Regions from separate parts of the Novosphingobium pentaromativorans US6-1 genome, predicted to be linked through region 3. Evidence: riboswitches for the same ligand, from Rfam matches in the RefSeq annotation. Region 3 holds a riboswitch; each other region holds the start of a gene.
What was found. A riboswitch is a leader RNA that binds a small molecule or an ion and turns the genes downstream of it on or off. The one in region 3 is predicted to bind cobalamin.

Region 1 (6,159 bases), 1.2 Mb from region 3:
GCGATCCGGCAGCGGCATGAAAGCGGCCGTCCTTCGTCAGGACGATGGCCGGTGCCATGCTCGAGCGCGGTCGCTTGCCGGGGGCGGGGGCATTCGCTGCTGGCGCTCCGTCTTTATCGGTGGGAGAGAACGAGAAATCGGTAAGCTGGTTGTTGAGGAAGAACCCGTCGACCATTCGTCCGGAACCGAAGATGCTCTCCACCGTGGTCGTCATCGAGACGACATTGCCCTCGCCATCGACGACGATGAAGTGGCTTGTCCCGCCAGGCTCGGCCGTAGCGTCGGGGCCGACAGCAGGTGCGCCCTCCGGATGGCCGAAGCTGACCGGGCCTGCGCGTTCGCCGATCAGTTCGGCGCGCGCTGCCAGGTAGTCCGGATCGAGCAGGCCCTTGATCGGAACTTCGACGAAGGCCGGATCGCCGACGTAGCGGTCGCGGTCGGCATAGGCCAGCCGGCTTGCCTGCGCGAACTCGAACCAGGCCTTTTCATCTTTGGCATTGCGCTTGCCGATATCGGTATGGTCGAGAATGCCCAGCGCCATGAGCAGTCCCGGGCCGCCGGACGGTGCCTGCGGCGTGCAGACCATGTAGACGCGGTAAGGTTCGCAAAGCGCCGGGCCGGAGCGCGGGCGATAGGCGGCGAGGTCGGCCAGCGTCATCGTGCTCGGGCGCGGTCCCTCGCTCACGCGCCTGACGATGTCAGCGGCAACAGGGCCGGTCAGCAGGCCGGAGGCTCCGAACCTGGCGATCCGCTCCAAGGTGCGGGCGTAGGCCGGATTGCGCAGCCGGTCCCCCGCGGCATAGCGGGTGCCGTCCGCCTTGGAGAAATACGCGACAGCATCGGGCGCGGAGGATTGCGGTGCGCGCTCCATCCGGATCATGCCGGCAAGGCGGGGGCTGACGATGAAGCCGTCCTCGGCAAGATTGCCGGCCGGCTTCAGCAGGTCCGCCCAGGCAAGCTTGCCGTGATCGTGATGGGCCATGTCGAGCATGGCCACGGCCCCGGGCACGCCGGTTGAAATGCCGCCAAGAACCGCATCGAAGAAAGGCAGTCGGTTGCCCTCATCGTCGAGGAATAGGCGGTCGGTCGCGCCGGCAGGCGCGGTTTCGCGCCCGTCGTAGTATGTCGCCTTGCGGCTCTTCGCGTCGTAGTAGACCATGAAGGCGCCGCCGCCGATCCCCGAACTCTGCGGTTCGACAAGGCCGAGGACCGCCTGGATCGCCACTGCGGCGTCGACCGCCGAGCCGCCCTTGCGCAGCACGTCCACCCCTGCCTTCACAGCGAGGGGATTGGCCGCCGCGACCATTGCATGCTTTGCAAACCCGGCCTGTTCCCGCTCCGGTACTTCGGCCCGTGCGGTCTGCTCGACGGTTGCTGCAGGGGGCGGACTGGCCTGGGAAACGCTGGCCTGGGAAACGCTGGCCTGGGAAATGGTCGTCAGTGTCAGTGCGGCAAGGCCGACGGACAGGAAAAGGCGGCGCAATAGGGTTCTCCGCGGGGTAGCTTCAATCGATCTTGTCGCGGCGATGGCCCCTTCAGTCAGGGACTCGCGCGATCGCCGGGACGGAACCTAACAGTTCCGTCCGGCAGGTATAGGGCCTTGCGGCGAGGACATTTCTGCTTGCAGTGCGCTGCCGTTGGCTAGAGGTCGATCCCCGGCTGCGCCTTGATGCCATTGCGGAAAGCGTGCTTCTCGTCACCGATCCTGCTTACCGTGTCGGCCAGTTCGATGAATTCGGCATGGGCCGCGCGCCCGGTGATTACCACGTGCTGCATCTCCGGCCGGTTCCTGATCGCAGGAAGGACTTCTTCCAGCGTGAGGTAGCCGTAATTGATGAGGTACGTCAGTTCATCTAGCACGACGAGCGAGATCTCAGGATCGGCCAGCGCGGCCTTTGCCTTGGTCCACCCGGCCTGCGCAGCGGCAATGTCGCGCTGGCGGTTCTGGGTTTCCCAGGTGAAGCCCTCGCCGCAGTTCTCCCAGGTGACGCCCGGCTGCACGGAGAGGAAAGCGCGTTCGCCCACGTCGACCTTGCTCTTGATGAACTGGAATACCGCAGCCGTGCGCCCGTAGCCCAGCGTGCGAGCCACCATGCCGAAGGCGCTCGAGGACTTGCCCTTGCCGTTTCCGGTAAGGACGAGCACCAGGCCCTTGTCGATCCTGGCTGCAGCAATGCGCGCATCGACTAAGGACTTGAGCTTGCGGGTCCGTTCCTTGTGGCGGCGGTCTTCTTCGGTGAGATTCTCGGTATCGGTCATAACGGTCTGGCCTCTCTCGTGGGTGGCATGCGGCGGGGCGAAGGAGAGTCCGGCAAGTCTGGCATTCACTCGGGTTTCCTCTTCGACGCACGCACGATTGTCGTTTGCCAAGGGATTGCCCGCAGGATGCGAGGCCCTCGTCCGCCCGGTTCATCCCGCCCGCGCGAAGGAACGACGGTAGCGGGCCGGTTTCCTGACTTTCCGGTTCGCCGCGCCTTTCGCCGCCTTCTCGAACAGGGTGTGCCCGTTCAATGGCATAATGGCGATGCGCTCACCGGTCACAGTTGCGGGAGCAGTGCCGTAGATGCGGCGAAGACTTCGCTGCCCGGACTTCCCGATTAAGCCCTTGCGGGCACCCGTTACGGCCTCGCGGATAGGTCAGGGCAAGGCTGCCTGCAAGCATATTGCGCTTGCGAAGGGCATGACTGCGCGATACTTGCCGGGCTGCGACAGGTTCCCCGCAAGGGGATCAAAAGGGAATTCGGGTGCAAGTCCCGGGCTGCCCCTGCAACTGTAAGCGGCGAGCCATCCGGCCATTTCGCCATTGGGACCCCAAGCCGGTCCTGAGAAGGCGGCCGGAGCGGCGCTGACCCGTGAGCCAGGAGACCTGCCTGCCGCAGTCGTTCTTCATCCGGGCAGGGCGCACCGGGTGTTCGAGGGCCTTGCGCAAAGCGGGGTCGTCCCTCGCGCAACGACAGTCATCGTCTTGCCGGTCTCGCTTCCGGCAGGGCTGGAGCCGTTTGCAAGGAGGGAGCGTGAACATGCTCTTGATGTCTATTTGTCGTCCGTGTTCTGGAGCGATGCGTTGATGCTGCGTGCCGTGAAAGCTGAAGCTTCTGTGGTGGTCTGCTCGACCTGCCGCCATTCCGAGACCGAGCGCGAGGATGAGCATGGCAAGCGGGGCGGTGCGCGCCTTGCCTCGGCCATGCGCGAAGTCCAGGCCGAAGAACCGGCCCTGGCGGCGGTCGCCGTGCAGGAAATGCCGTGCCTGTTTGCCTGCAAGCGTTTCTGCACGGTGCATGTCCGCGCGCCGGGCAAGGTCGGTTACGTTCTCGGCGATTTCGCCGCAGACCGCGAGGCCGCGCACGCGATCCTCAGCTATGCTGCGCAACATGCTGAAAGCGAGGAAGGCGTCGTTCCCTACCGCAGCTGGCCGCAGGGCGTGAAAGGTCATTTTATCACGCGTACCCCGCCCGAAGGGTATCTTTGCACATGATCCAGTTCGAAAGCCGGGGGGCTTTCGCGGCTGCCCTTGCCGATCTGCCTGCGGCCAACAAAGTGGCGCTGGCGGCCGCCCAGCTGCGCCAGAACGCTCTGACCAAGCCATTGGGATCGCTTGGCCGTCTCGAAGACATCGCCATCTTCATGGCCTCGTGGCAGGACCGCGAGAGGCCTCGTCTGGATCGTATCCGTGCGGCGATCTTCGCCGGGAATCACGGCATCGCGGCACGTGGCCTCAGCACTTATCCTGCGGAAGTGACAGCCCAGATGGTTGCCAATTTCGCAGCTGGCGGAGCGGCGATCAATGCCATGGCCGATGCCTGCGGCGCGGAACTGGTGATCGTGCCCATCGAGCTGGAAAGGCCGACTGCCGACTTCGTGGAAGAGCCGGCAATGAGCGAAGGCGATTGCCTTGCCGCGATCAATGCCGGTGCCGGAGTCGTCGAAGATGGGCTGGATCTGCTCTTCGTAGGCGAAATGGGCATCGGCAACACGACGCCCGCTGCCGCCCTTTGTGCGCAGTCCTGCAAGGGCGCGGTGGAAGACTGGGTAGGGGCCGGAACCGGGCTCGAGATGGACGGAGTCCTGCGCAAGCGGATTGTCGTCTCGCTGGCGCTTGCCTGTCACGGCCCCGCCTGCAACGATGCCTTCGAAACCCTGCGCCGACTGGGCGGACGGGAAATCGCGGCCATGGCCGGGGCCATCCTGGCCGCGCGGATGAAACGCATTCCGGTCCTTCTCGACGGCTACATCGCATGCGCGTCGATTGCGCCGCTGGTGGCCGACCAGCCGCAGTTCGCGGCGCATTGCCTGGCTGCACACTGTTCCGCGGAAGCGGGCCATCTGCGGCTGCTTGACTGGCTGGGCCTCGAGCCCCTGCTGCGGCTCGGGATGCGCCTTGGCGAGGGGACCGGCGCGGCAGTGGCGACGCAGCTCGTGCGTTCGGCGATTGCCGCGCACAATGGCATGGCGACCTTTGCCGAGGCCAGAGTGTCGCAAGCGCAATGAAGGGTTTCGTGCTGCACCTCATGCGGCACGGGGCTCCGCAGCGTCCCGGCCTGATGCTCGGACATCTCGACGAGCCGCCGCTGGCATCGGGCGTTGCCGCTTGCGCCGCACGCGGGGCCGAACTGGCCTTCTCCCGGATCTGCTGCTCCGATCTCGAACGCGCGCATGCTCCTGCCCGGCAGATTGCGGCCCGGCGCCATGTTCCGATCGATATGGACCCTCGCTGGCGCGAACTCGATTTCGGAACATGGGACGGAAAGGCCGCGCAACACTTGCCCGCAGACGCTTTGGCGCGGTTCTGGGACGATCCCGATTCCTTCCCTCCGCCGGATGGAGAAACCTGGTCGGCGCTCCTGCAACGGGTGGGCGCGGCAGTGGAAGAAATGCGCGAGGACAGCCTCGTCCTTGCCCACGGCGGTTCGATCCGGGCTGCAGTCTCGTACCTCACCGGTCTCGATCATCGCGGGGTCTGGGCGTTCGACCTGCCTTACGGTGCGCTCGTCAGCCTTCGCGTGTGGCTGGGGGGCAAAAGCGCCGGGCAGATCATCGCGATCGAGGCACCGGCGCCATGATACGGCGCTTCGTCCTCGCCATGCAATTCACCACGCGCATTCCCTTGCCGCAGGTGAATGTGGACGAGACCGACTTCGCGGCGCTGCTGCGCTACTTCCCGGTAGTGGGTCTTGTCGTGGGAGGCGTCGTTTCCGGCGCATGGTGGCTGGGATCGCTCCAGGGCGCCTGGCTGTCAGCGCTGCTGGCGCTGCTCGCCTGGGCAGCGGTGACAGGCGCGCTGCACCTCGATGGACTGGCCGATGTCGCCGATGCCGCCGGGGCTGCGCACGGCAATGCCACGCGACTTTCCGAGGTCCTGTCCGATCCGCACGTCGGCAGCTTCGGGGTCGTGGTGGTCGTGCTACAGTTGCTCGCCAAGTTCGTGCTGCTTGAGCACATGGCCCTGGCCGATTTGCCCATGCTCTGCATCCTGCCGGCCCTGGCACGCTTGGGGCCGCTGTACTGGGCCAGGATGCTGCCTTCCCTGCACGAGGGGCTGGGAAGCCGGCTCGGTTCCGGCGTGCGCGAAATCGACCTCGTGCTCTGGGCCGTTCCTGCCCTCATCGGCGCGATATGGGAGCCGCCTTTCGCTCTGCTGGCTATCGCGATCCCGCTGTGGGCGGTCTGGGTGCGGCGCAGGCTGGGCGGGATCTCGGGCGACGGTCATGGTGCAGGGATAGAGCTATGCGAGACCGCGCTTCTCGCCGCGCTGGTCCTGACATGAACGCGCTGCCGCCTGTACGTCACGGAGGACGGCTGCTCGAGGCCTGTCGGCGCTTCGGCGGCCGTCCGGGTGACTGGCTGGACCTGTCCACTGGCATCAATCCATCGCCATGGCCCAGCGCCGCAGTCGCCGCGACCGACTGGAGCCGGCTTCCCGAACCTGACGCCTTGAGCGAGTTGGAGGCGCGCGCCGCTGCGCACTTTGGTGTCGATCCGGATCATTGCTGCGCGATCGGGGGAAGCGAATTGGCGATCCGCCTCGTCGGGCGCCTGCTGGGTATGCCGGGGCGCTCGCTGCAACCCGCCTATGGCAGCCACGAAGAGGCCTTTGCCGGGCCGTGCGCGCACTTTGGCGAAGTCCCGAAGAAACCCGCCGCGCTGATTTTTGCCAATCCG
Region 2 (6,159 bases), 310 kb from region 3:
TTCCTGATCGTGGAAGCAGCCTGATCGGCTGGGGAGGTTCCAAGAAACTATTTGCGCCGTGCGATACTGGCGAGATTGTCAGGCCCGCATCGCACGACGGCTATTTCCTCAGGCCAGCGAGCCGTCGATGCCCTTGCAGGCTACCAGCAGTTCCTTGACCGCGTCGATCGAGACCTGCAGGCCTGCCTTGGCCTTCTCGTCGAGCGAGATCTCGATGACTTCCTCGACGCCGTCCTTGCCGATCTTCACCGGCACGCCGACGTAGAGACCGTCGACGCCGTACTGGCCTTCGAGGTAGGCGGCGCAGGGCAGGATGCGCTTCTGGTCGCCGAGGTAGGATTCAGCCATGGCAATGGCGGAAGCGGCCGGAGCGTAGAAGGCCGAGCCGGTCTTGAGCAGGCCGACGATCTCGCCGCCGCCGTTGGCCGTGCGCTTGACGATCTCGTCGATGCGCTCCTGGGTCGACTTGCCCATCTTGATGAGGTCGGGAACGGGGATGCCCTTGACGGTCGAGTACTCGACGACAGGGACCATGGTGTCGCCGTGGCCGCCCAGCACGAAGCTGGTGACGTCGCGCACCGAAACGCCGAATTCCCAGGCGAGGAAGGTCGAGAAGCGCGCCGAGTCCAGCACGCCGGCCATGCCGACGACCTTGCTGTGGGGCAGGCCGGAGAATTCGCGCAGCGCCCAGACCATCGCGTCGAGCGGGTTGGTGATGCAGATCACGAAAGCGTCGGGAGCGTACTGCTTGATGCCTTCGCCGACCGACTTCATCACCTTGAGGTTGATGCCCAGCAGGTCGTCGCGGCTCATGCCCGGCTTGCGGGGAACGCCAGCGGTGACGATGATGACGTCGGCGCCGGCGATGTCGGCGTAGTCATTGGTGCCGGTGATGGCGGCGTCGAAGCCTTCGACGGGACCGCACTGCGACAGGTCGAGAGCCTTGCCCTGGGGGATGCCTTCGGCGATGTCGAACAGGACGATGTCGCCCAGTTCCTTCTGCGCAGCGAGGTGCGCGAGGGTGCCGCCGATGTTGCCGGCGCCGATAAGGGCAATCTTCTTACGAGCCATGATGCGTGCTTGTCCTTCCCAATGGCGGGACCTCGGACGTGAAAGGCGGCCTGCTTTGTCCCGCATAAGGCAGGTGCCGTCAGTTGCGAAGCGGGCCCTACGCCCCTCGCACCGACATTGCAACCGCGAAACGACGCGGGCAGGGCGCAAGCGGGCACTTTTAATTGATAATAGTTCGCAATTGCAATAGTGGCGATAAAACAGGGCCGCCAGGCGCGGATTTTCAACGATTTGGCAAGGTTTGCGTAAGTCTTGCGCGGCGCGGGACATGTCTCTCACCGAAGCCTGGGCATTGCAAGAGGCTCGGGGCGAATCGCCGGAAGGGCAAGATGCGCGGACTTGAGGGGCTTGCGCGCCGTCGCGATTCGGAGCGGCTGCGCTCACCCCACACGCACCGCTCATCCCGAGCCTGGCGAAGGATCGGTATCGCGCGCGGCATTACCTGCGACGATGGGGTGCGGCCGTCTCGCCGCCGCAGGATCAGCCGTGGCGGGCGATCTTGCGCGCCAGGGCGTCGGCCATGCGGCGATCGAGCTGGCGGCAGATCGAGATCCACCAGCGGCACGCCTCCTCGTCGCTGGCGGCCTTGGCGGCTTCCGCGTTCTCGCGCGCATGGGCAGCGGCCGAGAGGCCGTGGCGGGCGAAGTGGCGCAGGGCCTCGGTCAACATCCGCTGGTCGTTCGCCGCCTGCATCGGCAGGTGCATCTGTTCCGAATAGGCAGCGATGGCGCGGCGGGCGGAGCCGCCGAGAATGGGTCTGCAGCCATTGTCGTTGACTGCGCCCAGGGGGGCGGAGGGGCACAGGGCACGCACAATCGCTGGACTTTTTCCGCCATAGGCAGCGGAGAAGCGGATCGTCATGTCAGGCGGGCCCTTTGTGTCGTTGTTCTGATCGGCACCCTTATGACGATGATGCTCTAAGTGTTTGTAATGGCCTATGGTTGCCGAATTCTTGCCATGGCCCCACGGTGCCCCGAAAGGAGACAGATCGCGCCGGGTCAGGTGCCCGGCTGGGCGATCCAGCGGCCGCTATTGGCGTATTGCGGCTTGATGTCGCCGGTTTCGGGCAGCTTCTGCGCCCGGTAGAGTGCTTCGCCGCCGCGTTCGCGAATGGCGCTGGAATAGATCGGCGCGGGCGCGGTCTTGGCGGCGGCTGTCTCGATCGGGCTTGCCGCGGCAGTCGGCGCTGCCCCTTGTGCATCGAACTTGCGCTGGATCGCCACCGGATCGAGCGTGTCTGCCGCCGCCATGGTGGGCGAAGCGGTGTCGCGGGGGTGCGGTGCGGCTGCCGGTTCGCCGCCCAGGTAGGCGAAGCGGAAGGCGCCCGGGCGGCCCGCCGCGCCATGGAAACTGTAGAAGCGATGCGCCCCGATGGTGCCGAGGTATTCGAGGCTCGCAGCCCAGTAGGGATGGACCTGCACGGTGTGGTAATGCGTCGCCAGGCCGACCGGGGCATAGACGTAGCCCGTCAGCGCGGCGCGGGCGACCTGCATCGCCCGGTCCCAGAAATAGCGCGAAGGTTTGCGTGCGAGCGAGCCGTCGCAGGTGAACGAGAACTGGCAGCCGGTGGAGCGTTCCGATCCTTCGTAGACCACGCCGCACACGGTATTGGGATAGGCCGGGTGGGCCACCCGGTTGAGCACGACCTGCGCAACCGCACGCTGGCCGGCTTCGGCCTCGCTTGCGGCTTCATAGTATATGGCGGCGGTCATGCACTGCAGCGCGCGGGTGCGGTCGATGCCGCTGGCATCGATGGTGAGCGGGCGGGCAGGGGCGCGGGCTTCAGGGGCCGGTGCGTCCGCGTCCCCGGCGTCGGAATGGATGCCTTCGCCCACCTGCAGGGGCGCGGCTTCCTGTTCGAGGTAATAGAAGGCGGAGCCGGGAAAACTCGATCCGGCGCGCTCGAAGGGCATCGGCTCGGGGGTCTGCGCCTCGGCCGTGGCAGCGGCGATGGTGAAGCGGTCCCAGTGTCCCGGTGAGGCGAAGGCGGGCAGGGCGATGGCGGCAAGGCCTGCAGCGGCCACGCTCCAGCGCCGCTGCAGATGGGCGCGGTGCGCATGCCGGTTCCTGCGCCCGCGCTCGAACCGGGCCGCGAAGTCGCGCGGGCGCGCCTCGCTTTCGCCGATCAGGGCCATCAGGGCAGGTGGCTCGGTCACTCGGTTCCTTTCGCTCGCCTTGTCAAAGTGCGCACCGTCAATGTGCGCCACTTCAACGTGCGCCCCGTCAACGTGGCTCGTCGGCGCATCCTGCGCCTAACCCGCCTATCGATCCGGCGCATCCGCTCCGTGGTCGCCGTCCCGAAGCGACACACCGCCGCCTTGTAGCCTTAACCGGTAAACAAACCGGTTGCGCGGGCAGGTACTTGCGCGGCCGTGCTTGCAAAGCCTGCAACACCGCAGTATCCGCCCGGCCACGTCACGGGTTGTCCGGCTTGCCGGACCTAAGAGGGAAGCCGGTTCGATTCCGGCGCTGTCCCCGCAACTGTGACCGGGGAGTTCCGTCCCGATTGGCCACTGGCGTCTTGTCACAAGGATGCCGGGAAGGTGGGGCGGCGCTATGATCCGGGAGCCAGGAGACCTGCCAGTGATGGTCGTTCCGCGCCGGGCGGGTTGGACCGGAATGCAGCGAGTCATGCGCCGTGAAGGCGCGGCCTCAGCCACGAGCGACGCTTCGTTCAGGTTGGAGGTTTGTACGTGAAGTATCTGTATCTGCTCGGCACCGCGCTTGCCGTGTCCACACCCGCTCTTGTTTCCCCCGCTCTTGCCGATGAGGCCGATGTCGCGCCGTTCGTTCCGCTGGGCGACGCGATCACGGTGATCGCGACCGGCAGCGCGCTGCGCGTCGATCAGGCGGGGCAGCCCGTCAGCGTCGTCGGCAGCGAGGAGATCGATTCCATCCAGGGGCCGGACGTCGCCCGCGTGCTGGAGCGCCTGCCGGGCGTGACCTTCAGCCGTAACGGCAGCATCGGCGGGACGACGAGCCTGTTCGTGCGCGGCGCCAATTCCCAGCAGCTTCTGGTGCTGGTCGACGGCCTGCGCGTTGCGGACATTGCCGCGCCCAGCGGCGGGTTCGATTTCGGCAACCTGATGACCGGGCCGGTCGGCAGGGTCGAACTGCTGCGCGGTTCGAACTCGGTCGTCTGGGGATCGGAAGCCATCGGCGGCGTGCTGGCGATCACCAGCCGCGACGTCAACGGCGTCGAGGGCTCGGCAGAGTATGGCGCGCGCGACAGCTTCGACGGGCAGGTTTCGGCCGGGCTTTCCGGCGAGACTTACGGCGTCAACCTCAACGGCGGTTACATGCGCACCGATGGCATCAGCCAGGCGGCGTCCGGTACCGAGGCCGACGGCTTCAGGCAGTGGCGGGCCGGTGGCCGTGCCCACGTCGATCTGGTGCCGGGCCTTACCGCCAGCGTGGTGGGCCGCTTTACCGATGGCACGCTCGACCTCGATGGCTATCCTGCGCCCGATTACACTTTCGCCGATACGCCCGAGTACCAGAAGACCCGCGAGCTGGGCGGCCGCGCGGGGCTGACGTGGACCGGTGATGCGCTCACGCTCGATGCAGGCTATCAGGTTTCGGACACCCGCCGCCGTTACTACGACCCGACGATCTCGGACCAGTTCAATTCCGAAACGCAGGGCCGCAGCGAAAGGGCGGAACTGAGCGGCTCCTACGACGCCACCGATGCCGTCCGGCTCGACTTCGGGGGCGCCCATGAATGGTCGCACATCAAGTCCGACGATTTCCTCTACGGCTCGCGCATTCGCGCCGACGCGGAACTGACGAGCGTGCACGGCCTGCTCGGCTACTACGGCAATCTGTTCAGCCTGGCCGCGGGCGTGCGCTACGACGACCACTCCAATTTCGGCGACAAGTGGACCTTCGGTGCCAACGGCAGCGTCACCGTGGCGGCGGGCTGGCGCATCCGTGCCTCCTACGGCGAAGGCTTCAAGGTGCCCACGCTCTATCAGCTGTTCTCCGAATACGGCAATCCCGACCTGATGCCCGAGCGCAGCCGCAGCTACGATGCCGGGATCGAGTATGGCGACCGCAACGGCCCGCTGCACTTCGCGGTCACCGGCTTTCGCCGCGACAGCCGCAACCTGATCGACTACGTCTCGTGCTTCGGATCGAGCGATGCGCTTTGCGGGGATGGCCGCTACGGGTTCTATGCCAATGTCGGGAAGGCCCGCGCAACCGGCGCCGAGATCGAGTTGGGCGCCCGGGTTTCCGAGCGCTTGCGTGCCGGCGCGGTCTATACTTACGTCAAGTCGGTGAACCGCACGGCCGGCGATCTCAACCGGGGCAACGACCTTGCCCGCCGTCCGCGCAATGCGCTCACCGTCTCGGCCGACTGGGACGCGCCGCTTGAAGGGCTGACGCTGGGCGGCGATATCCGCATGGTGTCCGACAGCTACAACGACAATTACAATCTGACCCCGCTGGACGGCTACGTGACCGCGACCTTGCGGGCGAGCTACACGATAGCGCAGCGCTACGAAGTCTTCGCGCGCATCGAGAACGTGACCGATGCCGATTACGCGACGGTCTCGGGCTACGGCACGCCGGGCCGCTCGGCCTATGCCGGGGTTCGGGTGAAGATGTGACCCTGTCGCTTCCCCCGCAGTCCGGGAGGACCGGAGGGAAGCATCTGGCGCGGGCCCTGGTCCGCGCCGGGGTCCTTGCGCTGGCATGGGCCTGCATATCGGGTTGCGGGGGCGGCCATTCCGGGGCCGCCCCGCTTGCCGCGCCGGGCGATCCGGCCTACCCGACCATCGTCTCGCTCAATCCCTGCACCGATGCGATCCTGGCCGAAGTGACCGGGCCGGGCCAGTTGCTGGCGATCTCGGGCTACAGCCACGATGCCCAGTCCACTTCGATGGACCTTGCCAAGGCGCGCCGTTACCGCGCGGTCTCGGGCACGGTCGAGGAAGTCGCCGCCATCGGCCCGAAAGTGGTTGTCGCCAGCAGTTTCCTGCCGCCCGCCACGGCCAGCGCGCTCGACGAGCTGGGCTTCAAGGTGGTGCAGATGCCGATTGCGCCGGACCTTGAGGCTGCGCGCGGCCAGATCCGGGAACTTGCGGG
Region 3 (6,159 bases):
AAGGGGCAAGACCCCCGCGCAGGCAGCAGCGAGCCTTGCGCCCACTCGGGAAGTTCAGCTGTAAACCGGCTCATGCGACCGGCCTCAGGCCCGCCGTTTTCAGCGAACCAGCGCGCCATGGCGATCAGGCGGTCGACTTCCGCGCCAGCGGTCACTTCCGCGCCAGCGGTCCGGCCCTGCGCGCGCAGGATCAGGCTGCCGCCGGCCGCACGCTCGATCCGGAAATCACCCGCCTCCCCCGGCAGGACAGGGACCGGCCCGGCGTCGATCACGAAGCCGACCTTGCCCGGCAACTCCGGCAACTCACCGAGCCTTGCGATGAGTTCAGCGGCAATCCGCGCAGTATCGTCGGCTTCCTGCCAGATGGGCGCGACGAGGAGATTGCGCTTCTTCTCGAGGACGGGATCGGCCTCGACCAGTTCCAGTTCGACGAGCCGTGCAATAAGCGCAGGCCATTCAGCCTCGCTCACCCCGCGCAGCTGGAAGTTGGCGCGGCGGGTCAGGTCGATCATGCCATTGCCAAAGGTCAGCGCGGCATCGCACAGGCCCAGCACCTGCTTGCGGTTCAATCGCCCGAGGCGCGGGCGCACCCGCACCAGCAGGCCGTCTCCCGCCGCCATCGGATGCCATGCATCGGGACACCAGCCCCTGATCGCGAAACCGCTCATTGCCCGCCTCCCAGGCTGGCAAGGATCGAGTTGCGCCGCGTCTGCCACAGGCCAGCGGCATGAAGCGCGGCGAAGCGGGCTTCCATGGCTGCCAGCGCTTCGGGATTTTCGCGCGCCATGAACGCCCGCACTTCCGGCTCGCCGAGCGTCGCGTCGTGATAGAGATCGAACAGCTGCGGCGGCACCGAAGCGGAGAGATGCGCGAAGGCGCCAAGGTGATCGAGCGTCGCGGCCAGTTCGGCAGCCCCGCGAAAGCCGTGGCGCATCATCCCGGCAACCCAGCGTGGATTGGCCGCCCTTGCCCGCACGACGCGCGCGATCTCTTCGTTCAAGGTCCGGGCATACGGCCGGGCGGGATCGCGATTGTCGAGGTGGTAGAGCGCCGCCTTGCCGCCGGTAACCGATTGCGCTGCGGCAAATCCCGCCTCGTGCGCGGCATAGTCGGCCGCAAGCAGCAGATCGGTCTCGGGCAGGTCCTGCAGGTGCACGAAAGCGTCAGCCCCCGCGACGCGCTCACGCAAACCCGCAGGATCGGGCGCCTCGTCCTGCCCGTCGAGCGCATGGTCGGACGCCGCAAGCCAGGCTTCACCGGCAGCCCGGCGCGCTTCGTCGGTATAAGTCTCGGCCGTATCGCGCAGACCGAGACCATAGCGCCCGGGACGCGGGCCATAGACGCGCGGGGCTGCGGCCTTGCCGGCGAAAGGATTCCACTCCGGCGTCTCGTCCCTCTCGCTCAGTGCGCGCACCGCCATCCCGAACAGGGAGGCAAGGACCGGAAACGCATCGCGGAACAGACCCGAGACGCGCAGCGTCACGTCAATGCGGGGCCGGTCGAGCATGGCCAGCGGCAGGATTTCCACTCCGGTCACGCGTTCGGACGCATTGTCCCACACCGGCTTTGCGCCAAGCAGGTGCAGGGCCATGGCGAACTCCTCGCCCGCCGTGCGCATCGTCGCCGAGCCCCACAGGTCGACCACCAGACCGCGTGGATAGTCGCCATGGTCCTGCAGGTGCCGGCGGACCAGTTCCTCGGCGAGGACCACGCCTTGCGCATGGGCCGTGCGCGAAGGCACCGCGCGCGGATCGACCGCGAAGAGATTACGCCCGGTCGGCAGGACATCGGAGCGCCCGCGCCATGGCGAACCGGATGGCCCCGCCGCCACACGCCGTCCGGCCAGTGCGGCCAGCAGTCCGCTGCGCTCCGCCTCGCCCTGCTCGCCGCGGCCGTAGACATGCAGGCCGTCGCCGAACTGGCTCTCCTTCACGTCGCACACGAAGCGGTCGATGCGGGTGATCGCCTCGACCAGCGAGGTCGCGCCGTCGAGGCCGAGTTCCACCTCCAGCCCCAGCGCCTGCGCTTCCTCGCGGATGGCCGATTGCAGCCTGTCACGCCGCGCCGGATCGAGCCCGTCGGCGTTGGAAAACTCGTCCAGCAGCGCTTCGAGGCGCGTCAGTCCTGCGCCTTGCTGCGCGGGAGCCAGCGGCGGCGGTGCGTGTCCCAGCGTGACGGCTCCGATCCGGCGCTTGGCCTGCGCCGCCTCGCCGGGATCGTTGACGATGAAAGGATAGATGACAGGCAGGGCGCCGGTCAGCGCCTCAGGCCAACAGGCATCGCCAAGCGCCACCGATTTACCCGGCAGCCACTCAAGCGTTCCGTGCGCGCCGAGATGGACGAGCGCATCGACCCGGCGCTCGTGCAGCCAGAGATAGAAGGCAACATAGCCATGACGCGGGCAACGCGAGACATCGTGGTAACCCTCGTCACGCTCGGCAGACCAGCCGCGCTCGGGCTGCAGGGCGACCAGGACATGGCCAAGCTCCACGACGCGAAAATGAAAGGCGCCGTCGGCAACGGCGGGGTCCCTTTCGGCGTCTCCCCAGGCCTCGGCCAGATCGGCCTGCAGCGCTGCAGGCAAGCGGGCCAGAGCGGCGCGATAAGCGCCGAGCGGCCAACTGGCGGTCGCTTCGCCAAGGCCCGCCACAAGGTCATGGCCGCATTCGACCGTGTAACCGGCCTGCGCCAGATCGGCGAGGATCGCATCGGCGGAGGCCAGTGCATCCAGCCCGACGGCGTGGGCCATCTGGTAGCCCTTGCCCGGATAGGTCGAGAGAACCATCGCAAGGCGCCGCTCTGCCGCGGGTTTCCGGCCCAGCGCGATCCACCCCGCGACGCGCGCGGCAATCGCTTCGATCCGCGATGGCTCGGCGCGGTGGGCACTGCGCGAAAATTCAAGGGCATCGTCGCGCGCAGCGGCTTCCTTGAAGCTGGCCACGCCTGCAAAGATGCGGCCGTCGACTTCGGGAAGCACGACATGCATGGCGAGATCGGCCGGCGACAGACCGCGCGAGGCATCCTGCCAGGCTTGCCGCCCGCTCGTCGCCAGCGCGACCTGGAACACCGGGACACCGGCGCCGTCGAGCGGCGTCGCGCCTTCATCGTCACGCGCGGAAAAGGCGGTCGCATTGATCACCGCCGCGGGCTGCAGCGCCCGCACCCAGCGATCCACCCAGCCGCGAACTTCAGGGGCCTTCAGCGAGGGCACGTAAAGGCCCAGCACATCGAAACCGCGTGCGCGCAAGGCCGCGTGGAGTGCCTCGAACGGTTCGAGATCGGCGGAGCTGAGATAGGATCGATAGAACGCGAGCAGCACGCGCGGGCGGGATGCTGTCAGGGCAAAGGCCGCCGGACAGGCCGTGTCTTCACCTGGAAGCCACGCCCCGGCAATCGGCAGCGCCTGAATGGCCCGGACTTCGCGCCCGGTCTTGCCGTCCGCCAGCAGGCCGCCCGCTTGCGCGAGCCGTGAAAGAGCTGCCCGCGCCGCAACAGCGCCGCCGATATCGCAAAGGCGGGTCAGTTCGCGCAGCGCGGAAACCGGAACGGTCGAGACGGCATCGAGCCTTTCGTCCTCGCGCCCGTCTGCGGGCAGCACGGCCAGCGCGATCCCGCGCGAACGCGCCAGCGCCTCCACCTGCTGCAGGCCGTAAGTCCAGTAGGGAAGCCCGCCGATGATCCGCACCAGGATCGCCTTCGCACCTGCCAGCGTGCGCTCGACATAGGTGTCGACCGACAAGGGATGCGTCAGTGCCGCAAGATTGGCGAGGCGCAGCGAGGGCGGACTGTCCCCCGCATCGCGCGCGCTGCGCCAACCGGCAGCGAAAGCGCCGAGGTCGCTGTCCGAAAACGACAGCACCACGAGATCGGCCGGAGCCTGCCCCAGATCCTGCGGAACGGAGGCTTCCTCGATCCCGTGGGTCTCGCGGAAGATAACGTGCATCGCGGCCTCAGCCCTGCAGCACGGCCCTTATCGCAGCGGGATCGAGGTGATCGTGCTCGGCGATGGCGACCAGCGACGTGAGGCGCGCTTCATCGGGGCGCCAGGGGCGGTCGTAGTGGCTGCGTACCCGCGCGCCGACCGCCTGCACCAGCATGCGCATCGGCTTGCCGGCTACCGCGACATAGCCCTTCACCCGCAGCACCCGGTGATCGCTCGCCAGTGTTTCGATGCGTGCGGTGAGAGCAGCGGGATCGGCGATTTCGCCCAGTTCGATGACGGCGCTGTCGAAATCCTCGTGCTCGTGATCGTCCTCGCCATCGTGGTGCGAGGGACGCGCGGCAATGTCGTCCTCGGCAGCAGCGCCAAGGCCAAGGATCACGCGAGGATCGACGACGCCCTCGCTCAGTTCGATGACCGGGACCGGGCGCGGGGCTTCGGCGGAGATGACTTCACGCGCGCGGGCAAGGCCCTCGGCGCCGGCAAGGTCGGCCTTGGTCAGCAGCACCATGTCGGCGCAGGCGAGCTGGTCCTCGAAGACTTCGGACAGCGGCGTCTCGTGATCGATTTCCGGGTCGGCCGCGCGCTGCGCCTCGAGTGCGGCGAGATCGGGTGCGAACCGGCCCTCGGCCACGGCCTCTGCGTCGGCAAGGGCAAGCACCCCGTCGACAGTGATGCGGCTGCGGATCGCGGGCCAGTCGAAAGCCTTGAGCAGCGGCTTGGGCAGCGCGAGACCCGAAGTTTCGATCAGGATGTGATCGGGCCGGGGTTCAAGCGCCAGCAGCTTCTCGACAGTGGGGATGAAGTCGTCGGCGACGGTGCAGCAGATGCAGCCATTGGCCAGTTCGACGACGTTCTCTGCCGGGCAGTCGGGGATGGCGCACGACTTCAGGATATCTCCATCGACGCCCAGCGTGCCGAATTCATTGACGACGACCGCCAGGCGGCGACCGCCGGCATTGCGGATGAGATGGCTGATGAGCGTGGTCTTACCCGCGCCCAGAAAACCGGTGATGATCGTTACAGGGACCTTGGACAGGTCAGGCATCGGCAATTCCCCACGCGCCATGGCGACAACGGCGGGGCTTGCCGGGAGCGAATCCGACCGACGCGCGGCGACGGGCGGGCGCGAAAAGGCACCCGTTACCGCGCGTTCGTGCAGCCCCAGCCGCACAGCTTCGTCGCTCAGACGGAAGAATTACCGTGCCGTGACCATCCCCTGGATCAAGGCAAGAGCGACCGGTGCGCCGGCAGGTCTCCTGGCTTGCGGGTCACTGCTTGATGCACGCCTTCCCGGATCGCCTTGCGGCTTCATCCAGTGGCCGGCCCTTCGCGTGAGGAAGGGAACCGTGTGCATCTCGCTATCCGCTCACAGTTGCAGGGACAGCCGCGGTTTTGGGAAGGAGAGACCTTCCCGCACCGCATTCCCGATTAAGCCCCTTTCGGGGCACCGGCGCGATCATTCGAAGCACAGAATCGATCCGTGCTTCGAAGCGAGGCCCTAGAACAGATCGACCGCCAAGCCAATCGCCTAAGGACCGGTTCTCATGCCGAGACGCGCACTTCGATATCGTCGAAGCGCTTCCAGCGGTAGATCGCGAAGCTGGCGAGCCAGCACAGCACGAAAAGGCCGATGATGCCGAACCCCAGGCTGTTGAAGTTCTCTCCCAGTTCGCCGGCAATATCGAACAGGCCGCCGGTGAGGCCCAGCTTATCGCCGATCAGGGCGACCGTTTCGATCCCGCCGATGACGATGGCGACAAGCGCCGAAATCAGGGTGATGGTGATGTTGTAGTAGAGCTTGCGGATCGGCTTGACGAAAGCCCACTCGTAGGCGCCGAGCATGACGACGCCGTCGGCGGTATCGATCAGCGCCATGCCCACGGCGAAAAGCACCGGCAGGACGAGGATCGTGCCGATGGAGAGCCCGTCCGCCGCCTGCCCCGCCGAAAGGCCCAGGATGGCCACTTCGGTCGCGGTGTCGAAACCCAGCCCGAACAGGAAGCCCAGCGGAGCCATGTGCCAGCTGCGGGTGATGAGGCGGAACATCGGCCGGAAAAGGCGCGCCATCAGCCCGCGATTGCCCAGCAGCATGTCGAGGTCTTCCTCCACATAGGCGCCCCCGGCACGGACATGGGCGAAGGTCTTCCACACGTTGCGCAGGATGATCAGGTTCATGGCGGCAATCGAGAACAGGAAGATCGCCGAGATCGAGGTCG

Region 1: another riboswitch for cobalamin. It lies ahead of cobO (cob(I)yrinic acid a,c-diamide adenosyltransferase); the one in region 3 lies ahead of cobW (cobalamin biosynthesis protein CobW).
Region 2: another riboswitch for cobalamin. It lies ahead of JI59_RS15090 (TonB-dependent receptor plug domain-containing protein); the one in region 3 lies ahead of cobW (cobalamin biosynthesis protein CobW).

What each region holds. Positions count from the first base shown of each region.
Region 1 is NZ_CP009291.1:715,747-721,905, forward strand. It holds gene ggt (gamma-glutamyltransferase) at 1-1,483, opposite strand, end outside; gene cobO (cob(I)yrinic acid a,c-diamide adenosyltransferase) at 1,642-2,328, opposite strand; cobalamin riboswitch at 2,426-2,634, opposite strand; cobalamin riboswitch at 2,694-2,888, shown strand; gene JI59_RS03240 (DUF1636 domain-containing protein) at 3,068-3,475, shown strand; gene cobT (nicotinate-nucleotide--dimethylbenzimidazole phosphoribosyltransferase) at 3,472-4,488, shown strand; gene JI59_RS03250 (histidine phosphatase family protein) at 4,485-5,060, shown strand; gene cobS (adenosylcobinamide-GDP ribazoletransferase) at 5,057-5,764, shown strand; gene JI59_RS03260 (threonine-phosphate decarboxylase) at 5,761-6,159, shown strand, end outside.
Region 2 is NZ_CP009291.1:3,226,941-3,233,099, forward strand. It holds gene mdh (malate dehydrogenase) at 109-1,071, opposite strand; gene JI59_RS15080 (hypothetical protein) at 1,552-1,932, opposite strand; gene JI59_RS15085 (cell wall hydrolase) at 2,070-3,278, opposite strand; cobalamin riboswitch at 3,474-3,670, shown strand; gene JI59_RS15090 (TonB-dependent receptor plug domain-containing protein) at 3,765-5,681, shown strand; gene JI59_RS15095 (ABC transporter substrate-binding protein) at 5,678-6,159, shown strand, end outside.
Region 3 is NZ_CP009291.1:3,537,789-3,543,947, reverse strand. It holds gene JI59_RS16665 (precorrin-3B synthase) at 1-668, opposite strand, end outside; gene cobN (cobaltochelatase subunit CobN) at 665-3,943, opposite strand; gene cobW (cobalamin biosynthesis protein CobW) at 3,951-4,988, opposite strand; cobalamin riboswitch at 5,173-5,410, opposite strand; gene JI59_RS16650 (HoxN/HupN/NixA family nickel/cobalt transporter) at 5,486-6,159, opposite strand, start outside.